Regions from separate parts of the Priestia sp. Y58 genome, predicted to be linked through region 1. Evidence: predicted binding sites of a transcription regulator. Region 1 holds the regulator's gene; each other region holds the start of a gene.
The links. Region 1 encodes Rex, which represses fermentation and respiration genes when NADH is low (regulators of the CRP and FNR family bind a similar motif). Its sites were predicted from a motif close to TTGTGAAATATTTCACAA; they were not measured.
Positions count from the first base shown of each region.

Region 2: nirB (nitrite reductase large subunit NirB) is a predicted target of Rex. The motif match lies at 2,668-2,685, and genes of this name have one in related genera.
Region 3: MMB68_RS20410 (DUF1641 domain-containing protein) is a predicted target of Rex. The motif match lies at 2,336-2,353, and genes of this name have one in related genera.
Region 4: MMB68_RS24045 (L-lactate dehydrogenase) is a predicted target of Rex. The motif match lies at 3,359-3,376, and genes of this name have one in related genera.

Region 1 is NZ_JAKWFL010000019.1:7,838-15,535, reverse strand. It holds gene MMB68_RS27230 (ABC-F family ATP-binding cassette domain-containing protein) at 1-1,742, opposite strand, end outside; gene MMB68_RS27225 (redox-sensing transcriptional repressor Rex) at 2,201-2,839, shown strand; gene tatA (twin-arginine translocase TatA/TatE family subunit) at 2,893-3,078, shown strand; gene tatC (twin-arginine translocase subunit TatC) at 3,094-3,849, shown strand; gene MMB68_RS27210 (YdiK family protein) at 3,876-4,103, opposite strand; gene MMB68_RS27205 (CPBP family intramembrane glutamic endopeptidase) at 4,100-4,828, opposite strand; gene groES (co-chaperone GroES) at 5,128-5,412, shown strand; gene groL (chaperonin GroEL) at 5,480-7,111, shown strand; gene MMB68_RS27190 (AAA family ATPase) at 7,270-7,698, shown strand, end outside.
Region 2 is NZ_JAKWFL010000004.1:141,518-149,215, reverse strand. It holds gene nirD (nitrite reductase small subunit NirD) at 1-9, opposite strand, end outside; gene nirB (nitrite reductase large subunit NirB) at 28-2,442, opposite strand; gene MMB68_RS14005 (SGNH/GDSL hydrolase family protein) at 2,885-3,631, opposite strand; gene MMB68_RS14000 (sigma-70 family RNA polymerase sigma factor) at 4,076-4,567, shown strand; gene MMB68_RS13995 (competence protein ComK) at 4,674-5,153, opposite strand; gene MMB68_RS13990 (GntT/GntP/DsdX family permease) at 5,293-6,651, opposite strand; gene MMB68_RS13985 (four-carbon acid sugar kinase family protein) at 6,758-7,698, opposite strand, start outside.
Region 3 is NZ_JAKWFL010000007.1:97,184-104,881, reverse strand. It holds gene MMB68_RS20425 (IDEAL domain-containing protein) at 1-171, opposite strand, end outside; gene MMB68_RS20420 (ammonium transporter) at 306-1,589, opposite strand; gene MMB68_RS20415 (hypothetical protein) at 1,586-2,002, opposite strand; gene MMB68_RS20410 (DUF1641 domain-containing protein) at 2,432-2,884, shown strand; gene MMB68_RS20405 (NAD(P)/FAD-dependent oxidoreductase) at 2,918-4,096, shown strand; gene MMB68_RS20400 (AEC family transporter) at 4,142-5,098, opposite strand; gene MMB68_RS20395 (NAD-dependent malic enzyme) at 5,111-6,814, opposite strand; gene MMB68_RS20390 (M20 family metallopeptidase) at 7,055-7,698, opposite strand, start outside.
Region 4 is NZ_JAKWFL010000011.1:43,901-51,598, reverse strand. It holds gene MMB68_RS24055 (methyl-accepting chemotaxis protein) at 36-2,054, opposite strand; gene MMB68_RS24050 (cation diffusion facilitator family transporter) at 2,195-3,070, opposite strand; gene MMB68_RS24045 (L-lactate dehydrogenase) at 3,401-4,357, shown strand; gene MMB68_RS24040 (lactate permease LctP family transporter) at 4,420-6,000, shown strand; gene MMB68_RS24035 (IseA DL-endopeptidase inhibitor family protein) at 6,610-7,140, shown strand; gene MMB68_RS24030 (hypothetical protein) at 7,389-7,658, opposite strand.

The DNA of each region.
Region 1 (7,698 bases):
ATGCGGCGCGTTCGCTGCCTCATCAATTTCTTTTGTTCTTTATCTTGTTTATAGGACTGTTTATCTACTTTTACCGTGCGTTCTTCGTTTGCTTTTATATTTTCTAATTCTTTGATTTCCTCTATTTCTGCTTTCTTTTCTACATAATAGTCATAATCTCCAAGAAATTCTTCTACCCCTTCAGGAGATAGCTCTGCTATTTTGTTTGCAATACGATTAATAAAATAACGGTCATGTGAAACAAATAACAGAGTTCCTGGGTAATCGATTAACGCATTTTCGAGTACTTGTTTGCTATCTAAATCAAGATGGTTAGTAGGTTCATCTAAAATTAAGAAATTAGCTTTTTGAAGCATAAGCTTCGCAAGAGCCAAACGTGCTTTTTCACCACCGCTAAGCGTGGAAACGATTTTCAGTACATCATCACCTGAAAACAGAAAATTTCCAAGCGCTGTACGAATTTCTTTCTCAGGTTTGGATGGGTAGTCATCCCAAAGCTCATTTAAAACGGTTTTATTAGACGTTAAATTAGCTTGCTCTTGGTCGTAATAACCAACCATTACGTTTGAGCCAAAAGAAATGGTTCCAGTCTTGAAACTTAGTTTATCCACAATACCTTTTAATAACGTAGATTTCCCAACTCCATTAGGGCCAACCAACGCAAGGCTTTCACCTTTTTTAATCCGAAGGTTTGCGTCTTGGACGACGTATTTGTGTTCATCATATCCGATGGACACGTTTTCGAGGTTTAAGACTTCATTTCCGCTTTGACGCTCAATTTCAAACGAAAAACTAGCTGATTTTTCGCCTTCGTTAGGTCGATTTATTAACTCCATTCGATCGAGCTGCTTACGTCTGCTTTGCGCACGTTTTGTAGTCGATGCGCGGGCGATGTTTCGCTGAATAAAATCATTTAGTTTTGCGACTTCATCTTGCTGCTTTTCGTACTGACGCAACTCTTTTTCATATCGCTCTGCTTTTTGTACAAGGTATTTAGAGTAGTTGCCCGTGTACTTGACCGTTGTTTTTTGTGTGACTTCATACACTTGATTTACGACCTTATCAAGGAAGTAACGATCGTGTGAAACAATTAAAATAGCTCCTTCATACCCTTGCAGAAACTGTTCCAGCCATGCTAAAGTTTCAATATCTAAGTGGTTGGTAGGCTCATCCAGAATAAGCAAGTCTGGCTTTGTTAAAAGCAGTTTTGCAAGAGCCAAGCGCGTTTTTTGTCCACCGCTCAAGGAGGAAATAGGGGTGCTATAGTCAAAGTTTGAAAAACGGAAACCGTGAAGAATAGATCGTGTATCCGCTTCATATTGATAGCCGCCTAAATCTTTGAACGTTACTTGAAGCTGATCGTACTCTTTGGTTAGTTTTTCGTATTGAACTGAATCATTAAAAATGTCTGGATCGCCCATCTTTGTTTCAAGCGTACGTAATTCTTTTTCCATCTTCTTTAACGGAGCAAAGACCGTCATCATTTCTTCCCATATGGAGAGTGTTGACTCAAGAACTGTATCTTGTCCCATATAATCAATGGAAACACCTTTAGGTTTAATAATTTCTCCGCTGTCATAAGAAAGCTGCTCAGCAATAATTTTTAATAAAGTTGATTTACCAGCACCGTTTCGTCCCACTAGGGCAATGCGGTCTTTTGATTGTACTTCTAACTTTATATTCGATAAAATGGGTTCTGCCCCATAGTATTTTGTAATACCGTTCAATTGTAGAATAATCATTTTTTCACCTCTAGTAGTATATCCATAGTGTATTTTAACATATTTTCAACTACAAGTTCTTCCTACAAGCGTTTGTAATTTGCAGAGGGACAAGAACAAATGATGAAGCGAATGTTTTGATTCATGAAATAAAATGATTTTACCTGCACATTTTATACAGGATACTATGTTAAAATAAGAGATAAGTGCATCTCTGAACTTATATATGATGGATGTAGAAAATCCGTCATGACTAACAAACGGATCCTTTGAAGGGCTAATTGCTTCGTTCTAGCTACCGACTTTAAGTAGTGCTGGATAGACAAAAGGCGTCGGGGTGTGAAGCGGAGTATATATAAAACAAGAGAAAAGAGAGAGAATTGGAAGCGCTACCTCAAAGCGGTTGAGGCTTTGTGAAAGGTAATGCAATATGACTTGAAAATGTTAGTAATGACATACATGAACTGAGGGGGTACAACGTGAACACTGAACAATTAAAAATACCACAAGCAACGGCTAAACGATTGCCGCTTTATTATCGTTTTTTAAAAAACTTGCATGCTTCTGGTAAACAGCGTGTTTCGTCAGCGGAGTTAAGTGAGGCAGTGAAAGTTGATTCTGCTACTATTCGCCGGGATTTTTCTTACTTTGGAGCATTAGGGAAAAAGGGATACGGCTACAATGTGAATTATTTACTTACATTTTTCCGTAAAACGTTAGACCAAGATGAAGTAACGAAAGTAGCACTTATTGGCGTAGGGAATCTGGGAACGGCCTTTTTAAATTATAATTTTATTAAAAATAATAACACCAAAATTGAGTGCGCTTTTGATGTGATAGAAGATAAAGTCGGTACAAAAGTAGGCGACGTGCCGGTTTATCACCTTGACCAATTGGAAGATTATATGAGTGATGATATCTCAGTGGCGATTTTAACCGTTCCTGCCACTGTGGCTCAGCAAATTACCGATCGTTTAGTGAATTGCGGAATTAAAGGGATTTTAAACTTCACTCCTGCACGCTTAAACGTACCGGATGAGATTCGACTGCATCATATTGATCTGGCTGTAGAATTACAGTCGCTTGTCTACTTTTTGAAAAATTATCCTGTTGAATAAGATGGACTGTGTTACGATTTCCTTAAGTCTAAATTAATAAGGAGAGTGGGAATATGGGGATTGGAGCAGGCAGTTGGATTATTATTGCGATTGTAGCACTGCTTATTTTTGGACCGAAACGGTTACCGGAGCTAGGAAGATCAGTCGGGCAAACGCTTAGAGAGTTTAAGCATGCCGCTAGCGGTGCATCAGAAGATCGTGAAAAAGATAAACAGCGTCAAGTAGATGACAAAGAGTAAAAGGGTGATCATAGTATGACCGAACAAGAAATGTCAATATATGATCATATAGGAGAGCTGCGAAAACGCATTTTAATTGTTTTATTTTTCTTTGTCATTGCCACAATTGGCGGCTTTTTTATAGCGGATAAAGTTATTGTCTATTTACAGCATGCTGATGAGGCAAAAAATTTAACGATGAATGCATTTAGGCTAACAGATCCAGTTAAGATTTATATGCAGTTTGCTGTTATTATTGGCTGTGTACTTGCAGCTCCTGTTGCACTGTATCAACTTTGGGCATTTATTAGTCCTGGTTTATATGAAAAAGAGCGTAAGGTAACGCTTGGATATATTCCTGTTTCCATTTTTCTCTTTATCGGCGGTGTCTCTTTTTCTTATTTTGTGTTGTTTCCATTTGTCGTCGATTTTATGACGCGCGTTTCTGATGAGCTGAATGTAAACCAAGTGATTGGCATTAATGAATACTTTTCTTTTTTAATGCAGCTCACACTGCCTTTTGGGCTGTTGTTTCAGCTTCCTGTTGTCGTCATGTTTTTGACGCGATTAGGAATTATCACGCCTATGTTTTTATCTCAAATTCGAAAGTATGCCTATTTCGTACTGCTAGTTATTGCCGCACTTATTACACCACCGGAATTGCTCTCGCACATGATGGTGACAGTGCCGCTCTTAATTTTGTATGAAATCAGCATCATTATTTCCCGCATTTCGTATCGCAAAGTGTTAAAGGCAAGGGCAGAGCAAGAAAGAGAAGATGTTAGTATGTAAAAAAAACCACTGAAACAGTGGTTTTTTTATTTAGATGAATCATCTTGATTTTTATATTGCTGCTGCAACTTTTTAATTTTATAGTGCAAGATAAAAATGCGAACCGCAAATCTGAAATCGAACGCGGCTACGAGTGCAAATAAGATTGTGGGGAAATTCCACACGGTTTCCTGAGCATTTTGAATAGCCAGGTAGGTGAATAAAACCCCCATAATAATATAAATAAACCCTCGTGTTAAAGGGATATTCTTCATAAAAACATGCCTCCAAAAATAAACTGCATTTGTTCTGCTTGCTTTTGCATTTCTATAATTTTATCTGCAAAAATAGTTTGAGATAAAATAACGATTGTATTCATCAACACGTGAGCAATAATGGGTACAATAATTAGTTTTGTTCTTGCATAAAGGAATGCAAATACAAATCCCATGGCTGTATACACGAGCAAATGTTTAAAATCCCAGTGTACGGCAGCGAAAATAAGGGAACTAATAAATGCAGAGATAAAGAAATTATATCGTTTGTGAAGAGAGCCGAAAATAATCTTTCGAAAAATAATCTCTTCTAGAATCGGTCCAATTACAGACGTAACGACAATGAGGAACGGCGTTGCTTTAACAAGATTAACAATATTTTGTGTGTTTTCAGATACTTGGGTAATGCCAAGAGCGTGCTCAATCATACCTGCTACAGCTTGACCAGCCATAGCCAGGAACACCCCAAGGACTGACCAGACCACAGTTACCGTTGTTCCCGCATGTTCTATACGCATGGACATGTCACGGCGCAGCAGCAGTAAGACAATAAGTAAACCAAGGATAAAGCTAATGATGGTCCAATAAGTCAAAAGCATGACATTCGCTGTTCGAACTGGATATTGATCAAACATTCCTGTTAATTTTAACAGCGGTATACCAACAACTCCTGAAAACTGCATAAGGATGTAGGTGAGGATAACATACCAATAACGTTTTTCCAATCTTCTATACTCCTTTAAAAGGTTTTTATGTATATATGTCGAAGAAGTACTGTAAAGTTAGTAATTTCTTCTTGCTCGTATTGTAACATACATATTATTGAACAGAGAAAAGAATGCTTTATTTCTCAAAATCGTCGAAATCTAAGACTATTATATGTAGTTGTTGTAAATTTTAAATTTTTTTTGTTTAATACTTGCAAAAAAAACCCACTTTGTTTTAATATAATAATTGTGTTAGCACTCGTCGAGGTTGAGTGCTAATAAAAATGTAAACATATTATTTGAGGAGGTTGTTTCACTTGTTAAAGCCATTAGGTGATCGCGTAGTGATTGAACTTGTAAAATCTGAGGAAAAAACAGCAAGCGGTATCGTGTTACCGGACAGTGCAAAAGAAAAGCCACAAGAGGGTAAAATTGTTGCTGTAGGTACAGGCCGAGTATTAGAAAGCGGTGAGCGTGTAGCTTTAGAAGTAGCTGCGGGCGATCGTATCATCTTCTCAAAATATGCGGGTACTGAAGTGAAATACGAAGGCACTGAATACTTAATTTTACGCGAAAGCGATATTTTAGCTGTAATCGGCTAATTTTAACCACAAACTTATCATACGTAAAAAATAGATTATTAAGAACATCTTGAGGAGGTCAAAGAACATGGCAAAAGACATTAAATTTAGCGAAGAAGCACGTCGCGCAATGCTACGTGGTGTAGATACATTAGCAAATGCTGTAAAAGTAACGCTTGGACCAAAAGGTCGTAACGTTGTATTGGAAAAGAAATTCGGTTCACCGCTTATTACAAATGATGGTGTAACAATTGCAAAAGAAATCGAATTAGAAGACGCATTTGAAAATATGGGTGCTAAATTAGTAGCGGAAGTTGCTAGCAAAACAAACGACGTTGCTGGTGACGGTACAACTACTGCAACAGTTTTAGCGCAAGCAATGATCAGAGAAGGTCTTAAAAACGTAACGGCTGGTGCTAACCCAATGGGTATCCGTAAAGGTATGGAAAAAGCAGTAGCTGTAGCGGTTGAAGAACTAAAAGCAATCTCTAAACCAATTCAAGGTAAAGATTCAATTGCTCAAGTAGCGGCTATCTCAGCAGCTGACGAAGAAGTAGGTCAATTAATTGCTGAAGCAATGGAGCGCGTTGGTAACGACGGCGTTATCACACTTGAAGAATCAAAAGGTTTCACAACTGAATTAGAAGTGGTAGAAGGTATGCAGTTTGACCGTGGATATGCATCTCCTTACATGGTAACTGATTCAGATAAAATGGAAGCTGTATTAGATGATCCATACATCTTAATCACAGACAAAAAAATCGGTAACATTCAAGAAATCTTACCGGTATTAGAGCAAGTTGTTCAACAAGGCAAGCCTCTATTAATCATCGCTGAAGACGTAGAAGGCGAAGCTTTAGCAACATTAGTTGTGAACAAACTTCGTGGTACATTTACAGCTGTAGCTGTTAAAGCTCCTGGTTTTGGTGATCGTCGTAAAGCAATGTTACAAGATGTTGCAATCCTAACAGGCGGAGAAGTAATCACTGAAGAGCTTGGTCTTGACTTAAAAACAGCAAGCATCGATCAATTAGGTCGCGCTTCTAAAATTGTTGTAACAAAAGAAAATACAACAGTTGTAAACGGTGCAGGAAACGCAGAAGATATCCTAGCACGCGTAAACCAAATCAAAGCTCAGCTTGAAGAAACAACTTCAGAGTTTGACCGTGAAAAATTACAAGAGCGCTTAGCAAAACTTGCTGGTGGCGTAGCTGTAATTAAAGTTGGGGCGGCAACTGAAACTGAGTTAAAAGAACGTAAATTACGTATTGAAGATGCATTAAACTCTACGCGTGCTGCGGTTGAAGAAGGTATCGTAGCTGGTGGTGGTACTGCATTAGTAAATATCTATAATAAAGTAGCAAGCATCGAAGCTGACGGTGACACTGCTACAGGTATCAACATCGTATTACGTGCGATTGAAGAGCCTGTACGTCAAATCGCTCACAACGCTGGTTTAGAAGGATCAGTAATCGTTGAGCGTCTAAAAGGCGAAGCAGTTGGAACTGGATTTAACGCTGCAACTGGCGAGTGGGTAAATATGCTAGACACTGGTATCGTTGACCCAACAAAAGTAACGCGTTCAGCTCTTCAAAATGCTTCTTCTGTAGCGGCTATGTTCTTAACAACTGAAGCAGTTGTTGCTGACAAGCCAGAAGAAGGCGGAGCACCTGCAATGCCTGACATGGGCGGCATGGGTGGAATGGGCGGCATGATGTAATCACTGCCCTACCTAAAAAAGCGACCAAGTACTCACTTGGTCGCTTTTTTGCGTGCATTAATATTTTCAGATTTTTTTAAAATTTGTTAAGATAGTACTATGTTTATTGAAAAACATACTAAACTCAAGGCTTAACTGAGTTTTAAGGGGGAGCTTCGTTGATTCAGCTGGATCATATTAATAATAAATTAAATCAAGTATTAGAAAACATTGATCAAATTGTAATCGGAAAGCGTCATGTATCTACGTTGAGTTTGGTTGCTTTGCTTGCAAAGGGGCATATTTTGCTTGAAGATGTGCCGGGTGTGGGGAAAACGATGCTCGTGAAGGCACTGGCCAAATCGATTGATGCCGAGTTTAAACGAATTCAATTCACGCCTGATTTGCTGCCGTCCGATGTAACAGGTGTTTCTATTTACAGTCCAAAAGACATGGAATTTCATTTTCGTCCAGGTCCTATCATGAGCCACATTGTGCTCGCTGATGAGATTAACAGGACTTCTCCTAAAACACAATCGGCGCTTTTAGAAGCAATGGCTGAGCATCATGTAACAACCGATGGTATCACCCGGGAAATTCCAGCGCCT
Region 2 (7,698 bases), on a different contig from region 1:
ATTCACCATCTTTATTTCCTCCCAGCTTTATGATGTGACAACTGTTTCAAACAGCTCTTTTTTCGTCTTTTTGCTTTCGACGATTTCTTTCCAAGGATCACGGTACGTAGATAACGCTTCGTCCATACGCATATTCAGTTCTCTTCTCGTCTCAGCGTCATCAAGCACTGATTGAATGTGCGAAAGTCCCATACGCTCAATCCATGCAGACGTACGCTCTAAGTAATTAGCCGTTTCTCGGTAATACTGCAAATAAGCTCCTGTAATGTCCATCAATTCTTCGTCTGTTTTTACTTTATACAATAAATCTCCGCCGCGAAGATGCGTACCTCCATTTCCGCCCACGTAAATTTCCCAGCCGCCGTCAATTCCAATAAAGCCAATATCTTTAATGCCTGACTCAGCACAGCTTCTCGGACAAGCAGATACAGCCATTTTCACTTTATGAGGCGTCCATAGTCCTTCAAATTTTTTCTCAAGCGCAATTCCAACACCCATTGAATCCTGCGTGCCAAAACGGCAAAACTGTTCGCCGACGCATGTTTTCACAGTCCGCAGCGACTTGCCGTACGCATAGCCAGAAGGCATATCTAACTCTTCCCATACGCTAGGCAAATCTTCTTTTTTAACACCAAACAAATCAAGACGCTGCCCACCCGTCACTTTTACGAGCGGAATTTCATATTTATCAACAACATCTGCAATTTTTCGTAAATCTTCTGCATTTGTAACGCCTCCGTACATGCGAGGAACAACAGAATACGTACCGTCTTTTTGAATATTTGCGTGCATGCGTTCATTCACAAATCGTGATTCGCGTTCATCAACGTATCCGGTTGGATTCACCATACCTAAATAATAGTTTAGCGCCGGACGGCATTTCGAACAGCCTTCTTCATTATTCCATCCGAGTACATTCATAACTTCACGCGTATGCGAAAGTCCTTTTGCTTTGATTTCTTCGACAACTTCATCTCGTGACAGAGTCGTACAGCCGCAAATCGCTTCTTTTTGAGCTGCCGCGTCAAAGTCAGCGCCAAGAGTATGCTGAAGCACTTCCGCTACAAGCGGTTTACATCCTCCGCAAGAGCGTGAGGCACTTGTACAAGCTTTGATTTCATCAACCGATGAGCATCCTTGCTTTTGGATAGCTTCCACAATCGTACCTTTTGTTACACCGTTACAGCCGCAAATAATATCATCCGCGCTCATACTTGCGACTAAGCTTTCACCCGCGTTACCGCCAGACGGCTGTAAAATCGACACTTTTGCGACATCGGATACATCTTCTTGCTTTTGAATCATTGAAAACAGTCGATTTCCGTCGCTGCTGTCTCCAAAAAGAACAGCTCCTACGATTTGATTCCCTCGCAAAACAAGCTTTTTATAAATGCCGTCTTGTTCATCGAACACTTTAATCGCTTTTTTCTCTTCATCTTCCGTGAAGTCGCCTGCCGAAAACACTTCAACACCTGATACTTTTAGCTGCGTTGATAAAACCGATCCTTCATAAGGCACTTTTTCTGCTCCGCAAATCGCTTTTGCTAATGCTTTTCCTTGTTCATACAAAGGTGCCACTAGTCCGTATACCATTCCTCTATGCTCCGCACATTCTCCAACCGCGTAGATGTTTGGAATATCCGTTTGCATATAGTCATTCACAACAATTCCTCGATTTACGTTAAGTCCCGCTTCTTTTGCAAGCTGAACATTTGGTTTAATTCCAACGGCCATCACGACTAAATCAGCTTCTAAAAACGTCCCGTCTTTAAAGGATAGCCCTTCAACTCGCTCATCGCCGACGATTTCCCCCGTTTGTTTTTCAAGCAAAAACTTCATACCTTGTTTTTCTAATTCGTTTTGAAGCAGTTTGCCGGCAGTTGGATCAAGCTGGCGTTCCATTAAATACGGAGCTAGATGAATCACAGATACGTCCATTCCTAAATTTAAAAGTCCGCGCGCCGCTTCTAATCCAAGCAGTCCGCCTCCAATAACCGCTGCTTTTTTATACTGCTGAGAAGCCTGCAGCATTTCATCCGTGTCTTTTATATCTCGAAAAGCCGTAACTCCTTTTTTATCAGACCCTGGAATCGGAAGAATAAAAGGAAGAGAGCCCGTTGCTAAAATTAACTCATCATACGATTCTACTCTGCCGCTGTTTGTCGCTACTTCTTTTTTTACTGAATCGATACTAGTAACCGTTTCGCCCGTATATAATGTAATATTGTTTTCTTGATACCAGTTCCAATCGTTTAACGTAATGTCTTCAACATTCGTATCTCCTTGCAGCACTTTTGATAGTAAAATACGATTATAGTTCGGATGCGGCTCGCTTCCGAAAATCGTAATTTCAAACGCTTCGTTTGAAACCTTCAATACTTCTTCAATCGCTCGAACTCCAGCCATTCCATTTCCAATCAATACGAGTTTCTTTTTTTGCATCTTCTATTCCTCCCCTGGCGTCTATACCTGCTTGTTTCAAAGATATATTTTCTATGCATCTTTAAAGATACATTTAAGATATATGAATTTTCTGAATCGTTCAACTTATGTGTTAGATTATCTAACACAGTTATGGTATGTATGCGATTCCATTGCTTTAACAGCAAGCAAAAAAAATAAGTGGTCTAATTACGTTTTAATTTGGATCATCCTTTTCATTTTATTTTGTGATGTTTTTCACAACATTAATTTAGCAAGAATAAATAACCTGAGCTATGATAAAAATCACTCCTATTAAAAATGAGCAATAGCTTCATAGTCTTTTTCTAAAGACTTGGGTTAGTATCTTGGCATCTATCCTTTTATCAGAACAAGGAAAAGTCATAATCTTATAAAACTATAAAAGACAAGCCCTCTTTCTTTTGAAAGAGGGCTTGTCTTTTTATTCTCCTGTAAACCAATTCACAACATATTCTCCCCACACCTCATTTCCTTTTTTCGTTAAATCACCGCTGTCTTTATTTATATACTCTCCTAAATGAAACGGCCAAATGAGCGAGTGATTCATATAATATACCCAGTTTGATTCAGAGACTCCCCTGATCGCTTCTACCCCTTCTTCATAGGACTCGGTTTGTGAAATATATGGCTGTGACGGCTGAATCATAAGGGTTTTTTTCAAGTCTTTGAGCTGATGAATCAGCTTGTCTGTATTTTCAAGCGTCTCATCTAGCGTAAGATGCTGATAGTCATTTTTAAGAGGTGCTTCAAACAGAATAATGTTTGGCTGAAGCTGATCAATTTGATCGGCAATATGTGAGGATAAAAGCTCATCCGTTGTTTGGCTGCCGTATGAAAAGGTTTTGACCGTAAATACATCACTTCCATATGTAGCTGCTAGCTCTTTTTTTAACTGCTGAGGCCACCCTGCTTTCTTTGCCGATGTGGCAACCACAAGAGTTAGAGGTTTTTTATTTGCAATAGATGACTCAATTTGCTTTGTAATAAAGTCCGGAAGATTTTTTGTATAAGCAGATACATCGGAAAACTGTTTTTCTTTATGTACAACAGCAGCTTTTACTTCACTTGCCTGCGCTTCCGTTTGCTCCTGCCAGTGCTGCGTCCCCGCATACATCACCGCCCCGCACAAAACAGCCGCCGCCACATTTACCCCAACCATCGCCTTCATTCAATCTCCCCTTTACCTGTTTTTCTTATAATATCAGCAACTTGCTTTCATAAAGAAGAACTCAAAATTAGTAGCTCCTGAGAATATACCCTCAAAGGTCCACCTATCCGGATGAGACCAGCCCGCAAGGGAGGGTCTCATCCGGATAGGTCTAGCAACTCTACCATCACCGCTCTTCCGTGATGGTAGAGTTGCTACATCGATATAAGAGTAATTATAGATTAGTAGAAATTGGAATGGGGGACCTTTCGTACGTAAAATCTCTACAAATACACGTATACTTCGCATATTTCCTAGCGAAACATGAAGTTTCCGGGGAAATTACGTCACGTTTCTTAAAAAGAAAACATAATGTACGTTCATTCGCACATGTGATCTTTCCCTTGTACAGTAGAGATACCGGCGGAATACAGCAAAAACGCGTTTTTGAAAAAGGAATGCTAGATGCCAAAAAGCTCGTTTGATCAAATCGCTTCATCTTTTCATCCATTAATTGTATCGATGATTAAAAAATTTCATATTTATAAAGACTACGACGAATATTATCAAATTGCGTTAATTGGTTTATGGAGAGCGTATCAAAAATTTGATGAAAGCAAAGGCTCTTTTTCCGCTTATGCCTACACAACCGTGCGCGGTACGATTCTTTCTCATCTAAAAGGCACCATTTTATACGAAGAACGTGAAACACCGGCTGAGCAAAACCTGCTTTCACTGAACGAAGATCCCGCTCTTCCCGTTCCGCTAGAAAGTGAAATCATCGAGCAGCATATCGAACATTTAACAGGAAGAGAAAAAATCTATGTACTCGAACATCTGCTAGAAGGCTACTCGTATAAAGATATTGCCTACAAATACGGAGTCTCCACGGGAGCCGTTAAAAACTGGGGAAAAGCAGCTCGCAAAAAGCTAAAAGCCTCGCTTCTTCAGGAATAAAAAAAGGAGGAAGCTTATTTTAAGCTTCCTCCTTTAGTACATATGTGTAGTCCCATGCAACCGATTGTTCATATGTAGGACAAGTTCGTTTGATAAATCGAACGAACTACGCTAAAAAAAGCGGACTTTCTAAACAATAATTGCGAATAACAGCCGCTCTGGCCAGCTTTTTTTCTAAACTATAATAAGAAAGCTTCACTGGAATGAACGTTCCATCTTTGAAGTGAATTAGCATGGAGGTTGGATCAACTGTAGCAAGCGTGTGTGAAGTATGAACATGAGAGGCAAAAATCCAAGCGCAGCCATAGTCATTTGGCGAAGATGTCGGAAACGCAATGATGGCTTGTGAACGATTAATAACAAGCGGCGTAAGCTGTTTGTACGGAAACATTTTTCGAACGGCGGCAATCGATCCCTTAAACGTACTTAATTCTCGAATGCACGCTTCTTCTAATAATTGCTTACACGTCTTGCTTAGCATGTATTCTCCTGCTTCATCCAGCACCTTCGTTCGGTGCACAGGATCGTTCACTGGAATTAATGCTTTTGTCGTCAAACCAATTTGATACTTTTCATCATTTGTCATACATCTACCCCCTTTGCTACTTTATAACTATTCTATACTATCGAAACGGGAAAAATCTAGTCTTTTTTTCTCATTATTTGAAATATTTTGAATATATTTCATATCCAAAGAAAAAAGCGCTGAAGCCAGCGCTTTTCTTTTAAATAAAAATGTCTAAAATAAGAACCATTGCAAACGCTGCAAATGATAGAATCGTTTCCATCACTGTCCACGTTTTTAACGTTTGGGCTACTGACATGTTAAAGAATTCTTTGATTAACCAGAAGCCAGAATCATTTACGTGCGATAGCATCACAGAACCTGCGCCTGTTGCCAGTACTAGCAGCTCTGGGCTTACGTTTGGCATCGTTGCTGCAATTGGTGCTACAATACCTGCTGCTGTTGTCATTGCTACTGTTGCTGAGCCAACTGCTGCACGAATTAAGCCTGCAATCACAAACGCTAGCACGATAGGAGAAAGATGTGCATCTTGAGCAAATCCTGCAATCGCGTCACCTACACCGCTTGCTGTTAAAATTTTGTTAAAACCGCCGCCTGCACCGATGATTAGAATAATCGAAGCAACAGGTCCAAGACATTCATTTGTGAATTTTAATAAATCATCTTTGTTGTACCCTCTTGCAAAACCGAACGAATAAAAAGCAAACACTAGCGAAATTAACAGCGCTACGATTGGACTTCCGATAAAGTTTGTTACGTAGCGAATCGTACTTGTTTCTGGATAAACAAACCCAGTGATCGTTGCTAAAAGCATTAATAGTACCGGTAGTAAAATCGTGAATAACGTAATTCCGAAGCCAGGAAGATCTTTATGCTTTGACTCTGTGAACTGCTCCATAATTTCACCCGTTGGCTCTACGTGAACACGGCGTGAAATGAACGATCCGTAAATCGGACCCGCCACTGCTGCAGCTGGAAATGCAACAACTAATGAATACAAAATCGTTTTACCTAAATCTGCTTTAAAGATATCCACCGCTAGCATCGCTGCCGGATGCGGAGGTACTAAACTGTGAACAACGGCTAAACCGGCAATTAATGATAAACCAATTTTAATAAGTGACGTACCCGTATGCTTGGCAATTACAAACACAAGCGGAATTAATAACACAACGCCAACTTGGAAAAAGACCGGGATACCGCAAATAACGGCTACAACCATCATCGCCCAGTGTACGTTCTTTTCACCAAATACTTTAATTAACGTGCGGGCAATACGCTCGGCTCCGCCTGACTCTGCCATCATTTTACCTAACATCGTTCCAAGACCAAGAACAATCGCGATAAACCCTAAGACGCTCGCTACTCCTTCTTGGAAAGCCGTTACGATATCAGGCAGCTTCATTCCTGAAATAAGACCCATAAACAAAGCCGCAACAATCAGTGCTACGAACGGATTTGTTTTAAATTTGGCAATTAAAAAGATCAGTCCGACAATCGATACAATCGCATACAGCAAAAGACTTGCTTCATGACTTAATCCGAATACTGAATTCATATGTTCATCCCCTTAGTGTGACCATTTTTCATGTACGTACATCCAAATAATGTATACGCTTTCAAATATTTTCTAAAGCGAACGCACATCGTACGTTCACTTCTTTCTATTTACTTAATAACTCAACCGTTTCACGAAGCGTTGTTTTGGCTCCGACGTTCCCAGGGAAAATGATGTACGCAATGCCTGGAAACTTGCTTTCCTCTCCCGTTACCCATACCGGAATGCCCGGCTTGATTTGTCCAGCAACCGTCGCGCGCTTTACGGATAAGCCGTTTACGCCAATATCACTTGATGTAATGCCGCCTTTTGCAACGATAAAGTTTGGACGAACGTTTAAGCGGCGAACAATGCTTGTAACCGCATCTGAAATTTTCACCGATAATTTGAGCTCTTCTTCTTTTTTGCCTTCGCCAAGATCTAAGCGCTCGCGTCTTGTATACACAGCTACCGTTTGACCTCGTGAAATAAGCTTCTCTGCTTCATTGATAATACGATTCACTTCTTCTTCAAACTTTTCAGGTTCTAAGACAAGATGACAATCAAATTCAATAAATTCAATGAAGCTGCATTTCTTTAATTCTTCTAACTGCTCTGTTGTTTTTTTAACATGTGAACCAACCATAATTAATCCGCCGTTTGACGATTTTTCTTTAACGAGCTCTTCTTTTGTTAAAAGGTCTTTGTCACTGACGCCGCCCATTACTTTTGTTAGAGCTGCAGCGCTTCGATACATAAAGTGCTTTCCAAGCTTCATCGCGCGAAGAAGCGCAATCGTCACAACTTTTACGTCCACGTAATCCACTGCATTCACAACTACTTTGTTAAAGTCTTTCACTTCCATTAACTGATTTGTAATCGTCACTAAATCAAGTGCACGGATGCTCCCAAGCGAAATATATGTCGTATGACTTGCTTTAAATTTCCCTTCTGACTTTTCTTCTACCCACTCGCCTAAATGAGAGTTACTGTAGCCAAACGTACGGTCTTTTGCAAATTCCGTTTCTCCTGCCGGCACTAAGTAGTCTTCATCTTGCACATAGTGAA
Region 3 (7,698 bases), on a different contig from region 1:
GAGTTTTAAAAACTCTTCTTTATTTTTCATCAATAGCGTGCGGTCGATTTCTTCTTTTAGCTGTGCTTTACGAAATTCTGCAATCGCCTTATCTAAAATCATCTCAGCGAATAATGCATCAAGCACCTTTCCGTTGGATTTTTGCGGTGAATTAAGTAAATTCTTTTTCATAAGAAATCAACTCCTTGGCTTTTTTATAATATAACACAAATATTCTGACTTTTCAATCATTTAAACCAAGTATTTTACATCTATTTTTTTCCACATAAAAAGGCCGCCCTTTTGTTATAAAGCGCGGCCTTTTATTACGAATCTGCGGCTTTTTCTTTTACTTCCGCATAGTAGTTTTCATATTCAATAAATTCAGGAGCTTGATGAGCTGCCATGATACCGTGGTAGCTGATATCTAAGCCTACTTCTTCTTCTTCTTCCGTAGATCGAAGCGGAACCACCAAAGAAATAACCTTTAACCCTATCCACGTCGTAACAAATCCCCAAGCGCATAGAGCGATTAACCCAAGAAGTTGAACGCCAAGTAACGTCCAGCCTCCTCCTGTAAACACACCGCCGTCTGTAGAAAACAAGCCCACAGCCAACGTGCCCCATATTCCCGAAGCAGCGTGTACAGGAAAAGCTCCTACAGGATCGTCGATTTGACGTGCTTCGAGCCAGTTTGTAGCTGCCATCATTAATAAGCCAGATACAGCTCCAATAAAAATAGCAGATGGTGTGTTAACAAAAGCGCACCCCGCCGTAATGCCAACCAGTCCGGCAAGCGATCCATTTATTACAGAAGGTGCATCTGAACGGTTGTAGCGAAATAAAGTATAAAATAAAGTAGCTGCTCCGCCTGCTGCTGCTGATAACATTGTGACAATAGCAATGTGACCAATTCTAACGTCAGTGGCACTTAGCGTACTTCCTGCATTAAACCCGAACCATCCAAACCATAATAAAAAAGCACCCACTGATGCAAGCGGCAAATTGCTTGGAAGAGAAACAGAACTAATTCCATTTTTCGTGAACTTCCCTTTTCTCGGTCCAATCATGATTGCAGCTGCTAAAGCTGAAAAACCGCCAAGAGCATGGATCACTGCCGAACCGGCAAAATCAAGCATCCCTAGCTTACTAATCCATCCGCCTCCCCAAATCCAGTGTCCGGCTATAGGATAAATAAATGTAGTCATTAAAATCGCATATAAAAGATATGCGCGGAAATTAATTCGTTCTGCCACCGCTCCAGAAACGATAGAAATGACCGCAATAACAAACGCACATTGAAACAGCCAAAACGTTTCAAGCCCAATTGGAATGTCAAGGTGCGATAAATTACCTGAGAGCGCAAAACCGCTTTTACCGACGATTCCACCTAAATCATCGCCGTACATTAATCCAAACCCAATTAAATAGAAACAAAGCGTTCCTATTGTAATATCAGCGAATACTTTCATAATAATATTCACGCTATTCTTATAGCGGACAAAACCTGCCTCTAGCAAGGCAAAGCCGCCTTCCATTAACAAAATCATCGCTGCTGTTAATACAACCCACGTTGTATTTATACCTAAACTTAGTTCATTAACACTCATATCCCAACGCCTCCACTGCTTTTTAATCGTTTTATTTCTTGTACAATAGCAGGCGAAAGCGTAATTTCACTTGTTTCTTCATTTTCTGCTTTTATTAATTCAAGAACTTCATGAAGTTCTCGCATTTGTGCTTTAAGGTGATCAATTTTTTTAAAGCGTTCCTTTACGTATACCATATACTCGACCGCTTGATGCTGACTTAAAGGACGTCCGGTAAAAAATTTACGAAACGGTGATAGTGATTGATACCAAGCTTCTTCAGCACGTTTCTTCTCTTCGTATTTACTAATTTTCGTTTTTATATCTTCTATTTCTTGTGCTTTAGCTTCTTTTAACTTCATTATAAATTCAATTAATTTTAATTGAGGCAATGTAATGACCACATTATGATAAAGTTCATCCACTATAACCATGTTATATCTCCTTACATAAGATGTTATATTCTGATTATATGTAGAACAACATAGTAAGTCAATGTAATTTTTTGAAAACTCTTTAAATAGTAAATGCGCCCTATCTTTTTAATACTTATAGAATATTAAGTTCGTATGTGTTGAAATATGACGTTATTTGTTTTATCGTAGGAAGAGGAATCATGTTAGTTCCCTATTTTAATTTTATTTACCTAGGCAATTATTCGCTTTATTTTTTATAAACTTTTATTAAACAAAGGGTTACGAGGTTCTTCACTTATTTTTTCAACGAAATGAGTTGATTTTATCTCGTATTAAAATTAAAATAGAATTATGTGCAAGATTTCACAACTTCACAATGTAGTTTGAAAGTCTAGCAGATAACTAGGAACTACATATGCAACAGTATCCAGCAAAGGAGGACTTTTCATGTCTCAATCAACTATTCAAAAATCAGCTGCAGAGGAAAATGCTGCTGTACAAACAGAAGCGGCAGTTAACAAAGGTCAAGCGGATGTGTTAGATCAATTGTTAAAGCCTGAAGTACAAGAAGCTCTTACTGTTCTTGTAGATAATTTACCAAAATTATCTGAAATGGTAACGGTGCTTACAAAAACTTACGACGTTGCGCAATCATTATTAACTGACGACGTATTAAAAGAAGATCTACTTGGTGGAGTAAAAGAATTTATCGAGCCAGTAGAAGGAACAGTAAAAGGTCTTGCAGCTACTGCAATCGAAGCAAACGATCGTGCAGAAGCAAATGCTTCTAATTCAATCGGTTTATTCGGTTTATTACGCATGCTTAAAGATCCACAAGCTCAAAAACTATTCCGCTTTGCACAAGCGTATTTAGACATTACAAACGAAAAACAAAAATAATTTTCATTAAAAAGTGTGGACGGAGGATCGACTATGTCAAAACATATTTTAATTTTAGGCGGCGGTTACGGTGGTTTATTAACTGCAATGACAGCTCGCCAACACCTAAGTGCGGATGAAGCAAAAATTACAGTAGTGAACCGTTTTGCTACTCACCAAATCATTACAGAATTACACCGTCTAGCTGTAGGCGGCGTTTCTGAACAAGCGGTAGCTTTACCACTTGATAAATTACTTAAAAACTACAACGTTGATTTAAAAATTGCAACGGTAAAAGAAATCTCACCAGATCAACGTGAAGTATCTCTTGAAGATGGTACAAAATTAAGCTACGACTACCTTGTTACAGCTTTAGGTAGTGAAACTGCTTACTTCGGTATCCCTGGTTTAGAAGAGCACAGCTTCGTTCTTAAATCAGTAAATGATGCAAACCGTTTACGTGCGCACGTAGAAGCTTGTATCGCTGAATACAGCAAAACAAAAAATAAAGCTGACGGTACAATCGTAGTTGGCGGTGGCGGATTAACAGGTATCGAACTTGTTGGTGAATACGCTGACTTAATGCCAAGCCTATGTCTAAAACACGGTGTTGATCCAAAAGAAATTTCTCTATACTGTGTAGAAGCAGCTCCTACAGTTCTTCCAGGCTTCCCTGCTGAATTAGTAGAGCGCGCTCAATCAAGCTTAACAAAACGTGGCGTTACATTTGTTACTGGTACACCTGTAACAAAAATGGATGCTACAACTGTTGAACTTAAAGACGGCAGCAAAATTGAAACAAAAACAATGGTATGGACTGGCGGAGTTCAAGGTAACTCTGTAGTTGCTAACTCAGGTATCGAAGTAAACCGCGGTCGTGCACTTGTAAATGAATTCTTACAATCTACATCTCATAAAGATGTATTCCTTGCTGGTGACTCAGCGGTTGTAATGGGTCCAGAAGGTCGCCCTTACCCACCTACTGCTCAATTAGCTTGGCAAATGGGTGAAGTTGTAGGCGTGAACTTAGCAGTAGCTATTCGCGGCGGAGCAATGGAATCATTCGTTCCTGTCTTCTCTGGTACACTAGGAAGTCTTGGACGCAAAGATGCAATTGGTACAATCGGCGGAAACAAAACGCAATTAAAAGGTTTACCAGCATCACTTATGAAAGAAGCAAGTAACGTTCGTTACTTATCTCATATTAAAGGATTATTTGCATTAGCTTATTAATCCGTCTTAAAACGAAAGAGGAATTCTCCTCTTTCGTTTTTTTATTTACATAAGCCAAGAAATAAGAAGCGGCAGCGTAATCAACGACAAAATAGCACTAATGACAAAAGCAGATGCGGTTTCGTTTTCCAAACTTTCAAACCGCAAAGCAATCATCGCAGCTACAGCAGACCCAGGAAAAGCTACCAGTAAAATAGCTTTTGTCACTTCATCTGAAGACAATCCTATCCATACTGCAATTCCGAGCATAACGATGGGTTGAACCGCTACTTTTAAGACAGCGATCCCAAGCGCGCCTTTACTGAAGTTAATTTTTCCAATTCCAATCGTTACTCCTACCGCAAACAAAGCTGCTCCCGATGTGATACTTCCGATTTGATCAAGCATATCCTGTAAAAGTTTAGGTGACTGAAAGCCGCAAAGCGTTAAAATCACTCCAATTAACGGTACACATGCCAAAGGCTCAGATAGACCATGCAAAATAGAATGAACTGTTACTTTGAATAAACTTGTTTTCTCTTCCCCTTCTTTTCGCCCCCGTTGTCCAACGGTTCCTAAAATCGTTGCCAGCGGATCTAAAATCGCGTTTACCACTATTCCTGTTATAGCAATTGGAATCGCTACGGCGCCTGCACCAAACAATCCTCCGAGTACTGGAATGCCCATAAAAGCAAACGTTGGCTGAGCTGAGTTTAGGGCAAACATAGAAGAAGAAGTTAACGTATGCTTCCCTGCATACTTCACGACGAGCAATATAATGAGGTAAAACCCGACGATTCCTAAAATCAGCGCTACTAAAAACGGCCATTCGTCTATGAGTGTTTTTCTTGGCGTTGTCGTTACACCTACAAATAGGTGTGCAGGAAGCGCAAACTTCGTTACTAATGTGTTGAGCCCCTTAGACGTTTGCTTATCAAATTTTTTAAAGTGCCCTGCTAAATAACCAAGCAAAATGACAAAAAAGATAGGCGCGAGAATGAGAAAAATTTGACCTATGCTCATTTATCATTCACCTCATTCATTTTTTGCCTTAACCGGTCTATAAACAGGCTGCCATACCGCTGCTTCTACAAGTTTAGTTACATTTTGTTCGATAACAGTTGCTACGTTATCTTTTACAGCAGCATCGGCAACTGCTACAGCAACCGCCTTTGATACTTTTTGAAGATCTTTAATGTTGGGAAGAAGCGTATCTCCTTTTGTATCTGTTTCTGCTATACGCGCTACTGCATTGGCTGCTTCTGCAAACATAGATTCAGTAAACTTTTGAGCGCAAACCACAATTGTACCTAAACCAAGACCCGGAAACACAAACGCATTATTAGCCTGTCCAATTTCATAAGTGTGCCCGTTATATTCAACGGGTTCAAATGGACTCCCCGTTGCAATAAGGGCTTTTCCTTCCGTCCATTTTATAATATTTTCCGGAACAGCTTCAGCAAGTTTAGTTGGGTTTGAAAGAGGCATAATCACCGGGCGCTCTACATGTTTTGCCATTTCTTTAATAATTTCTTCGGTAAAAGCATCCGTGACGCCTGACGTTCCAATTAAAATCGTTGGCTTCACTTGCTTGACAAGCTCTAACAGTGAAATTTTATTTTCATCGTCTTTTTCCCATTCTTTAATCTCTTCATTTTGGCGAACATACGGCTGTTGAAAAGGAGCTAAATCTTCCATATCTTCGGTTAACAGACCTCTGTAATCATATGCCCAAAAACGATCATACGCTTCTTCTTCAGATAGCCCTTCAAGCATCATCGCACTATGAATACGATCAGCATTCCCAATTCCAGCAGATCCCGGTCCAAATACAACAACCCTCTGATCTTTTAGGGGCGTTCCTGTAATACGCACCGCTGTTAAAACGGCTGCAAGAGTAATTACTCCCGTTCCTTGAATATCATCATTAAACGTTAAAATTTTATCGCCGTATTCTTTCATAATGTGACGCGCGTTAATATTCCCAAGATCCTCCCAATGAAGAAGCGCTTTAGGAAACTTGGCCGTTATTTCTTTTACAAATTGAGCGATAAAACGATTATAGTCTTCTCCTTTTACTCGTTCATGACGATTTCCTAAATACAAAGGATCTTCAAGAAGCTTTTTGTTATTGGTCCCCATGTCAAGAACAACAGGCAGTACGCGGCTTGGGTCAATTCCTGCTGCAGCTGTGTAGACCGCTAACTTTCCAACTGCAATATTTATCCCTCCTACACCCCAGTCCCCGATGCCGAGAATACTTTCTGAATCCGTTACAACAAGCAAATCAATATCTTCGCCGTCGAGTCCTAAGTTTTCAATCGCATCACTTAATCGATCCGCTTCATTTACGGATAAATATAGTCCGTCAGGTCGATGGTATTCATGGCTGTATTCTTGGATGGATTGACCTACAGTAGGCGTGTAAATAATGGGAAGCATTTCACTTAAATGATCGGTTAATAAACGATAAAATAAGACAACGTTCCGGTTATGCAGATCATTCAACGAATTATTTTTTTGAAGATCATTCGGTGCTTTTTTGAACTGCTCATATGCTCTTTTTGCCTGTTCTTCTAACGTTAAAACCGTTGGAGGAAGAAGTCCCTGCAGATGAAGGTTTTCTCTTTCTTCTTCAGTAAAAGCGGAACCTTTATTTAAATAAGAAGTGGATAAAACTGATTTTCCTTTTAATGAAGTTGAAATTGACCCATCTTTTTCTACTTTATATGCTCTCATGTTTTTTTACCTCTTTTCCTAAACAATTAGATAGGGTTAGGTTCAGCAAAGAGATATATTTTTAACCATTTATTTTTAATGAAAACAAAAAAGAGATTGAGCCATAACTACATCAATCCAGTCTAAAGACGAACAAGCCGGATAAATGAAACCTGTGTTCAACCTAACAATAAAAAAATCCGAACGATTCATCGTTCGGATCTTCCTTACACGAAAATACGTTTTTCCCCGCCTCGTTTTTTATACCATGCTATAGTCTTCCTGCTCACTTTCTGAGTAATTAGGTGGCTGTATATGTGAAGGCACAAGACATTCATAGCTTTCCCCTTCTAGCCTATCCTCCAGCTCTTGTTTGGCTTGATTAATCAGCTCTTGATTTTCTATCATTTCAATCGCCGTAGCCGCGATGGCTTTTCCAGCCAATAACATCGCATCGTGGGCATACTCCGTTTTCCCTTGAGCAACAGCTTGCCATGTATGAAACGGCGTAGCATAAGCCCACGTTGCGGTCACGCACTGTGCAGTTGGAACATTCCAGCTAACGTCTGCGACATCAGTTGATCCTGTCATGAAGGAAACATTTTTAGACATAGGAGCAATTTGGTTGAAGACTGGATGATCCGCTAAAGCTCTGTCTAGCAGTGAACCCACTTGTTTTTTTGCTGCTTCTTTATCTTCAGCGGATGTAGACTCGTAAATAGCTTTGGCAAAAGCTATTTCTTCATGTTTCACTTCAGCCAAATTTATCTGCATCATTTGCTTATGCATCAGTTGCTCCATTGTTTGATTTGGAATTAGATTAGCGCAGGCTCCTTGAATTTCCTGTTCCATTTGTGTTTCAGTCATTAAAGCCGCTCCCTTTGCAATTTTCACAACCCGTTCAT
Region 4 (7,698 bases), on a different contig from region 1:
CTTTTAACTAAAATACTTTTGTCCTAGCTTTTTTTCTATTGAATTTTAAACTGACGAATCAAGTTCGCCAATTCTTCACTAATCTCTTGCAGATGTTCAGCTGATTGAGAAACAGTAGAAATAGCTCTAATTTGTTCTTCTGTAGAAGCGGTAATTTCTTCAGTTCCCGCTGCTGATTGCTGTGCAATAGCCGCTATGCTTTGAATGGCCGCTACCACGTCTTCCTTATGCTCATCGATACTGTCCATGCTTCTTGTCACATGTTCGACAGCCGCCGCCACTTGTTCAATCGTAGTTGCAATTTCATGAAAAGCGCGTTCTGTATCTCCTACCACAAAGTCTTGAGACTTTGAAAGCTCTTCTGTACGGTTGCATTCTTCACGCGCAGCAGCGACTTCACCTTGAATCGCTGCAATCGTATGGCGAACTTGTTCAGTGGCCTGAGAGGACTGTTCAGCAAGTTTTCGCACTTCTTCAGCTACTACCGCAAATCCTTTGCCATGTTCTCCTGCACGAGCTGCTTCAATACTAGCATTTAATGCAAGTAAATTTGTCTGATCTGAAATACTATTAATCGTGAAAATAATAGATTCAATTTTTTTCATCTTATTTGTTAACTCTTCCATTACAGCTTGAACAGCGTGAATCGTTTGAGACGATTCAGTGGTTTGGTTGCGAAGGAGCTGCATCTGTTTTAAACCTTTTTCATTGATGCTTACAGCTTCAATCGTCATTTTATTAATCTGTGCATTTTGTTCAATGACTTCTTCAATTTGCGAAGATAAACTCATCGTTTTATGATTAGTAGAGTCAGCGTCAGAAGCTTGCTGCGTGGCACCGCTGGCAATCTCATGGATAGCCCGGCCGATTTCCTCACTGGATGCAGTTGCTTCTTCAGATACGGCACTCAAGTCTTCAACAGACGTTTTTACTGTCTCAACAGACGTCTGAACCGTGCCAATCAATGTTTTCATTTTGGCTACCATATCATTAAATAAATGAGTAAGCTCACCAATTTCATCTTTTGACTTCGTCTTCACCTGAACCGTTAAATCGCCAGCTGTTACTTTGGCTACTTCATTTTTCAAACGGCGAATCGGATTAGTAATAATTCTTGAGAAAAAGATGGTTAACACCACTGATAATAAGATGCCAATTAACGCAATCCAGACAATAACAGTCAGTAAATGATGAGCGCTTGAGAGCATTTCATTATAAATAAAGGCATTTCCTATCTTCCAATTCGTCCCTTCGAGAGTATCATATGCCATCACTCTCTCTTCACCTTGAAAGGTATACTTCATGAAATCTCTATTCCGGTCTGCTTCGTACATTTTTTTCATAAATGGCTGATTCATTAAATTTTTCCCAGCTTCTGTTGGATGAACGAGCGCTGTGCCATTTTGATCAAATAAAAATGCATACCCCCCGTGATTTACTTCTGCTTTACCTACAATATTTTTTAATGCATCTAAGTCTAAATCAGTAGCTATAACGCCCAGCACATTTTTAGTATCTGGATCTAAAATAGCCTTTGCAATTGTCACGACCGTCTTTTTCGTTGCTGCATCTTCATATGGATCCGTATAAATAACCTCATTAGGTGATTCTACTGCTTGTTTGTACCACACCCTTGAAGTCGGATCATAGTTTGAACCAAACTCTTGTTGAGGAACAGAATACATTCCTTTATTTTTAGTGCCTATGTATTCAAGTGCTAGGTTTGGATACTTTTCTTTAAACTGTGTAAACTCTTTTTGAACTGTGTTCCATGTAAAATACGGATTTTTCTCTTGGTTTGTTTGACCTCCTTCCTGCTTAACAAAATTAACAATTACATCGTTTTCACTATACGTCAGCAAAGAACGACTATACATGTCTAAGTACGTATGAATCGTTTCTTTTAACTCTTTCACTTGACTTTGAGACTGAACTTCTACATCTTTTTCTATTTGCGTTTTGGTAAATTGATAAACAGCCCCTGAAACAACTAATAATAAAATAGCTATAAAAATACTAAAAAATACTACGAGCTTTGCACTTAACCTCTTCATTCCCTCACCCTTCTACAAAAATCTTTATATTACTAATAACGGCTTTTCATTTTCATTTTTGAAGAAGTTTTTGTGATTTATTTCAAATTCCCGCAAAATAAAACCAGCGCATCCTTTCATAACGAAAGAACGTGCTGGTTTTATTTTTGCTTTTCGTATGCATCAGGTTCAATATGAACAAGCGTATCTTTAATTTGATGCTCATCGTTCATCATATGTTCAATTTGATCAGCAATTTCATGGCTTTTGATAACATTTAAATGGGGATCTACTTTAACAGTTACATCAATTACGACTTGATTACCAAGCTTGCGCGCTTTCACATCTTCTACTTCTTTTACACCTTCTACAAGCTCGATGCTTTCTTTGTAGTGCCCTAACTTTTCTTCATCAAATCCGTCCGTTAAGGAATGAGCCGCTTCTTTAAAAATCTCGATGGCTGTTTTACAAATAATAATTCCCACAACAAAAGCAGCTACCACGTCCAGCCAGGGCAAGCCGAATTGTGAGCCGAAAATTCCCACAACAGCCCCTATACTCACAAGTGCATCAGACAAATTATCTTTAGCAACCGCATATAAAGACTGGCTATCAAGTTTTTTAGCAAGCTTAATATTATATCGGTAGACACCCCCCATAACAGCAGCCGCTCCAAGACCTACCCAAGCAGCCAGTAAATTAGGCGCTTCAGATTTGTCCATAAATAATGACTGACCCGCATCGACCAATACTTCTAGTCCGATGACCATCATGATAAAAGAAGCAATAAGTGAAGAGATATGTTCCGCTCTGGAATGTCCATAGGGATGATCATTATCGCGAGGTTTTTTAGAAATCTTTAAGCCGATTAAGACGGCAATTGATGCAATAATATCTGTAACATTATTAAGACCGTCGGCTTTTAATGCAGAGGAAGCGGTGATACCCGCGATAATAAGTTTACATGCCGATAAAAAGATATATGATAAGATACTAACCCAAGCGCCTTTTTGGGCTTGCTCATAGTAGTTCTCCATCCCTTCAACTCCTTTATTAAAAATAAGCAAACTTAGTGTAACAAATGGATTTCGTGTGGGTCTATAGAAACATTATTGGCTGTTAACATACAAATAGAGAATGTTAAACTCTTTAGCTTTCTGCAAAACAAGTTGCCTTTACTCAACACTTTAAACGTTTAAGATCTTTCTAAATGTGGCACTTCATGTAGAAGAACCTTTTTTTAAATCACCCTGTAAAATTGTTTACTATTTTTTAAGGTGTGATTTTTATCACAGCCGAGGGTATTTATTCTTGTTACACTAATATTGTGAAAAACATCACAAAATAAAATTCAAAGGATGATACAAATGAAAACACAATTTACACCAAAAACACGAAAAGTTGCCGTTATCGGAACTGGTTTTGTTGGCTCAAGCTACGCTTTTTCAATGGTGAATCAAGGTATTGCCAATGAATTAGTGTTAATCGATATGAACAAAGAAAAAGCAGAAGGCGAAGCACGCGATATCAATCATGGAATGCCATTTGCCACACCGATGAAAATCTGGGCTGGAGATTATAAAGACTGTGCTGACGCTGATTTAGTAGTTATTACAGCGGGCGCTAATCAAGCTCCAGGGGAAACACGCTTAGATCTAGTTGAAAAAAATGTTAAAATTTTTGAATGCATTGTAAAAGATATTATGAACAGCGGATTTGACGGCATCATTTTAGTGGCAACAAATCCAGTTGATATTCTCGCACACGTTACACAAAAAGTATCAGGATTACCAAACGAACGGGTAATTGGTTCAGGAACGATTCTTGACACAGCTCGCTTCCGCTACTTGTTAAGCGACTATTTCGAAGTAGATTCTCGCAACGTCCACGCTTATATTATGGGGGAACATGGAGATACGGAATTTCCTGTTTGGAGCCACGCGCAAATTGGCGGTGTGAAGCTTGAACATTTTATCAATACTGCCGCTATTGAAAAAGAACCGGATATGCAGCATCTATTCGAACAAACCCGCGATGCGGCTTACCATATTATTAATCGAAAAGGAGCGACTTATTACGGAATTGCAATGGGGCTTGTACGCATTACCAAGGCTATTTTAGATGATGAGAACTCTATTTTAACGGTATCTGCTTTATTAGAAGGGCAATACGGTATTTCTGATGTGTATATCGGCGTGCCAGCTATCATTAATAAAAACGGCGTGCGTCAAATTATTGAATTGAATTTAACTCCTCACGAACAGCAGCAGCTAGAGCACTCTGCTAGCATTCTTAAGCAAACTCGCGACAGAGCTTTTGTATAACATCTAAAGATTTTTGCGGGGGACTCCCCCGCTCCCTTGTTTTAAATATGTAGTAGAGGTGTATGAATATGACGTGGACTCAGGTATATAATCCGTTAGATAATATTTGGCTTTCTGCACTAATTGCACTCATCCCCATTATCTTTTTCTTTATTGCTTTAACTCTTTTGAAATTAAAAGGACATATTGCTGCCGGTATTACGGTGCTTCTTTCTATGATTATTGCTATTTATTTTTATGATATGCCTGCCTCAATGGTTTTAGGAGCCACAGGCTATGGGTTTCTGTATGCACTTTGGCCCATCAGCTATATTATTATCGGAGCGGTGTTCTTATACAAGCTAACTGTCAAAAGCGGACAGTTTACTACCATCAGACAATCTATTATTTCAATAACCGATGACCCCCGCTTGCAAATGCTGCTTGTTGCTTTTTCCTTTAATGCTTTTTTAGAAGGGGCAGCGGGATTTGGAGCTCCGATTGCCATTACAGCAGCGCTTCTAGTTGGACTTGGGTTCAAGCCGTTAAAAGCAGCAGCGCTATGTTTAATTGCTAATACAGCTTCAGGAGCGTTTGGCGCCATGGGGATTCCTGTAATTGTCGCAGGACAAGTATCTGGCATAGATCCAAAAGAAATTGCTCATTTTCTTGGCACGCAGCTTCCGATTATTTCTTTTCTTATCCCTTTTTTACTTGTCTTTATTATGGATGGGATAAAAGGATTAAAAGACGTATGGAAAGCAACGAGCATCACAGCCGTTTCCTATGCACTGACACAGTATTTAACTGTTACATACATCGGCCCTGAACTTCCAAATATCACATCTTCTATTGTGAGTTTGCTTGCTCTTGCTTTTTATATTAAACGAATAAGCCCGGCAGCAGCTAAAGGCTTCAGCCTGTCACCAAAACAGATTTTAAAGGCTTGGTCTCCTTTTATTCTCTTAACGATACTCGTTACGGCTTGGAGCATTTCTTTTGTCAAAACGATGCTTGAACATATGAACCTGCTTATTAACGTCCCATTTTTACACAATCACGTAATTAAAGCAGCGCCTTTAGTAAAAAATCCTACGCCTTACGCTGCTATCTTAAAAATAGACGTATTTGCAGCAACAGGTACAGCAATTCTTATCGCTTGTGTCCTTTCAGTTTTCTTGCTTAACGTATCACCAAAAGTGGCATGGACCACTCTTTTAGAAACCGTAAAAGAATTATCAAAACCTATTATTACTATTATGATGGTCATTGCTTTTGCTTTTATTTCAAATTATTCAGGACAGTCTTCTACACTTGGATTGGCGCTCGCTACATCAGCTGCTTATTTTCCATTTTTATCTCCATTTCTTGGCTGGATTGGCGTATTTCTAACTGGGTCTGTCGTATCAAATAATGCGCTGTTCGGCAACTTGCAGCTAACTACAGCTCAGCAAATTAATGTCTTGCCAGTTATTCTCGTAGCGGCCAATACTGCCGGCGGCGTGATGGCTAAAATGCTTTCTCCTCAATCAATTGCCGTCGCTGCCGGAGCAGTGGGACTGGCTGGAAAAGAAAGTGAACTGTTTAAATACACGCTCAAATACAGCATGGGATTTTTGATACTAGGAGGATTTGTTACCTTTTTATTGGCTTGGTGGTTATGATAAAAAAGCGCTAAAAAACTGTTATTACCTTGTTTCTTTCATTTAAACAAACGTTTGATTATATAAAAAAGTCCCCAGTTAGCGCTTGGGACTTTTTTTATTCTGAATTTCTCCTCTTTGAGGGGGCATCTCCTGAAGATCTCTGTACTTCATACCTGCTATTCCACTTTTTTCACTATGTGTAATGCCTTTCATCATTTCGCCTCCGCTTAATCTACCCTACTAAAAAGCTGAAAATGACAAAAGAAATATGCCTAAAAAAGAAAAAAACAGTTTTCACATTCACTTTTTCACCGTTTTATCTTTATTTTTCTGTATCGTAAAGGTATTAAGTTTCTTTTATTACAGTTTTGTTACAAACAATCCTTTTGTAACAAAAAGATTAAAAAGCAGAAAGGAACGCCTGAAAACGTTGATAAATCAGCATTTAACTGGTAATTCCCTTACTATATCTATTTTAGAAACTAGCAAAAAACTAAAAAAATTTAAGAAAAAAAGACAAAACACTTTCTTTTATTACAGATTTATTGTAATATAAATGTAACAAAAGAAATATAAAACACATAATTGTTACATAAATAAGGTTAATTAACTAGGAGTGAGTTAGAAATGAAAAAAATTGGACTAGTTTTATCATCAATCGCTATTTTCTTTACACTAAGCACTGGAGTTACAGCACAAACAACATCTACAACACTAACGGATGCAAATGCTGTCAAAATTGCAGCTAGTGCCAGCAATCATTTCTGGAGTGCTCTGCACGGTTATAAAAACAAACCATGTACAGAACGTACATTTGAATATAAAGGAACTGAGTACGTGTATCTTTGCCCTGAATTTGATACAAAAGCTGAGCTATCAAGCTACTTATCTGAGACATTTACAAATAGTGCAGTAGAAAAAGGATTAACAAATTACGGCTATATCACATATAATGGCAAACTTGCACATCCAATCGGCGACGGATTCAGCATGTTAGAGTGGTCAAAAGCAAAAACAAAGCTTGTGTATCAAACAGCAACAGTTCGCTCTTATGAATTCACAGTTCCAACTGTAGATGGCGGCAGCGTAAAACGAACTGTCACATTCTATAAATCTAATTCTCAGTGGAAAGTAAATAAATTTGACGCTGTTCAATAATAAAAAAAGCAGGCCTGCTTGAGCAGACCTGCTTTTTTCTTTTTGATCGATAACATAAATAAAACTTCTACTTACAGCGCTCTAATAGCTGTAAATAGAAGTTGAGATCACAAGTTTAAGTAAATCAAATTTTGTCGAATCCTGTAGAAACAGTGATAAGTTACGTTTTATATTACAGGCTAAATTGCTTATTGTCAACATAATTCAGCAAAAAGATAGGGCAATATATTCAGAGCATAATAAAGACATTAACTTGGATTTTGTTCATGTTCCTCTGGGTTATCATGTACAGGATGCGCGCCTGGAAATAATCTTTGCGCTTTTTCATGAAGATTTTTGTTTTCATAATTAAATGCGCTATACGTTCGCTGCCCTTCTTCCCATGAAGTAGATTTCCCCAGTTTTTGATTAACAGGAGAGCCGAAAGGACCGTCTGGAAATTCTTCAGCGGTTATATACTCATGGCTTTTTTCTACTGTAGAGAAATCATCATACGATGGTTGTTTGTCTTCTTTCAATGATTTCACCCCTTCTTTCTAGAAGATTTTCTACTAGTAT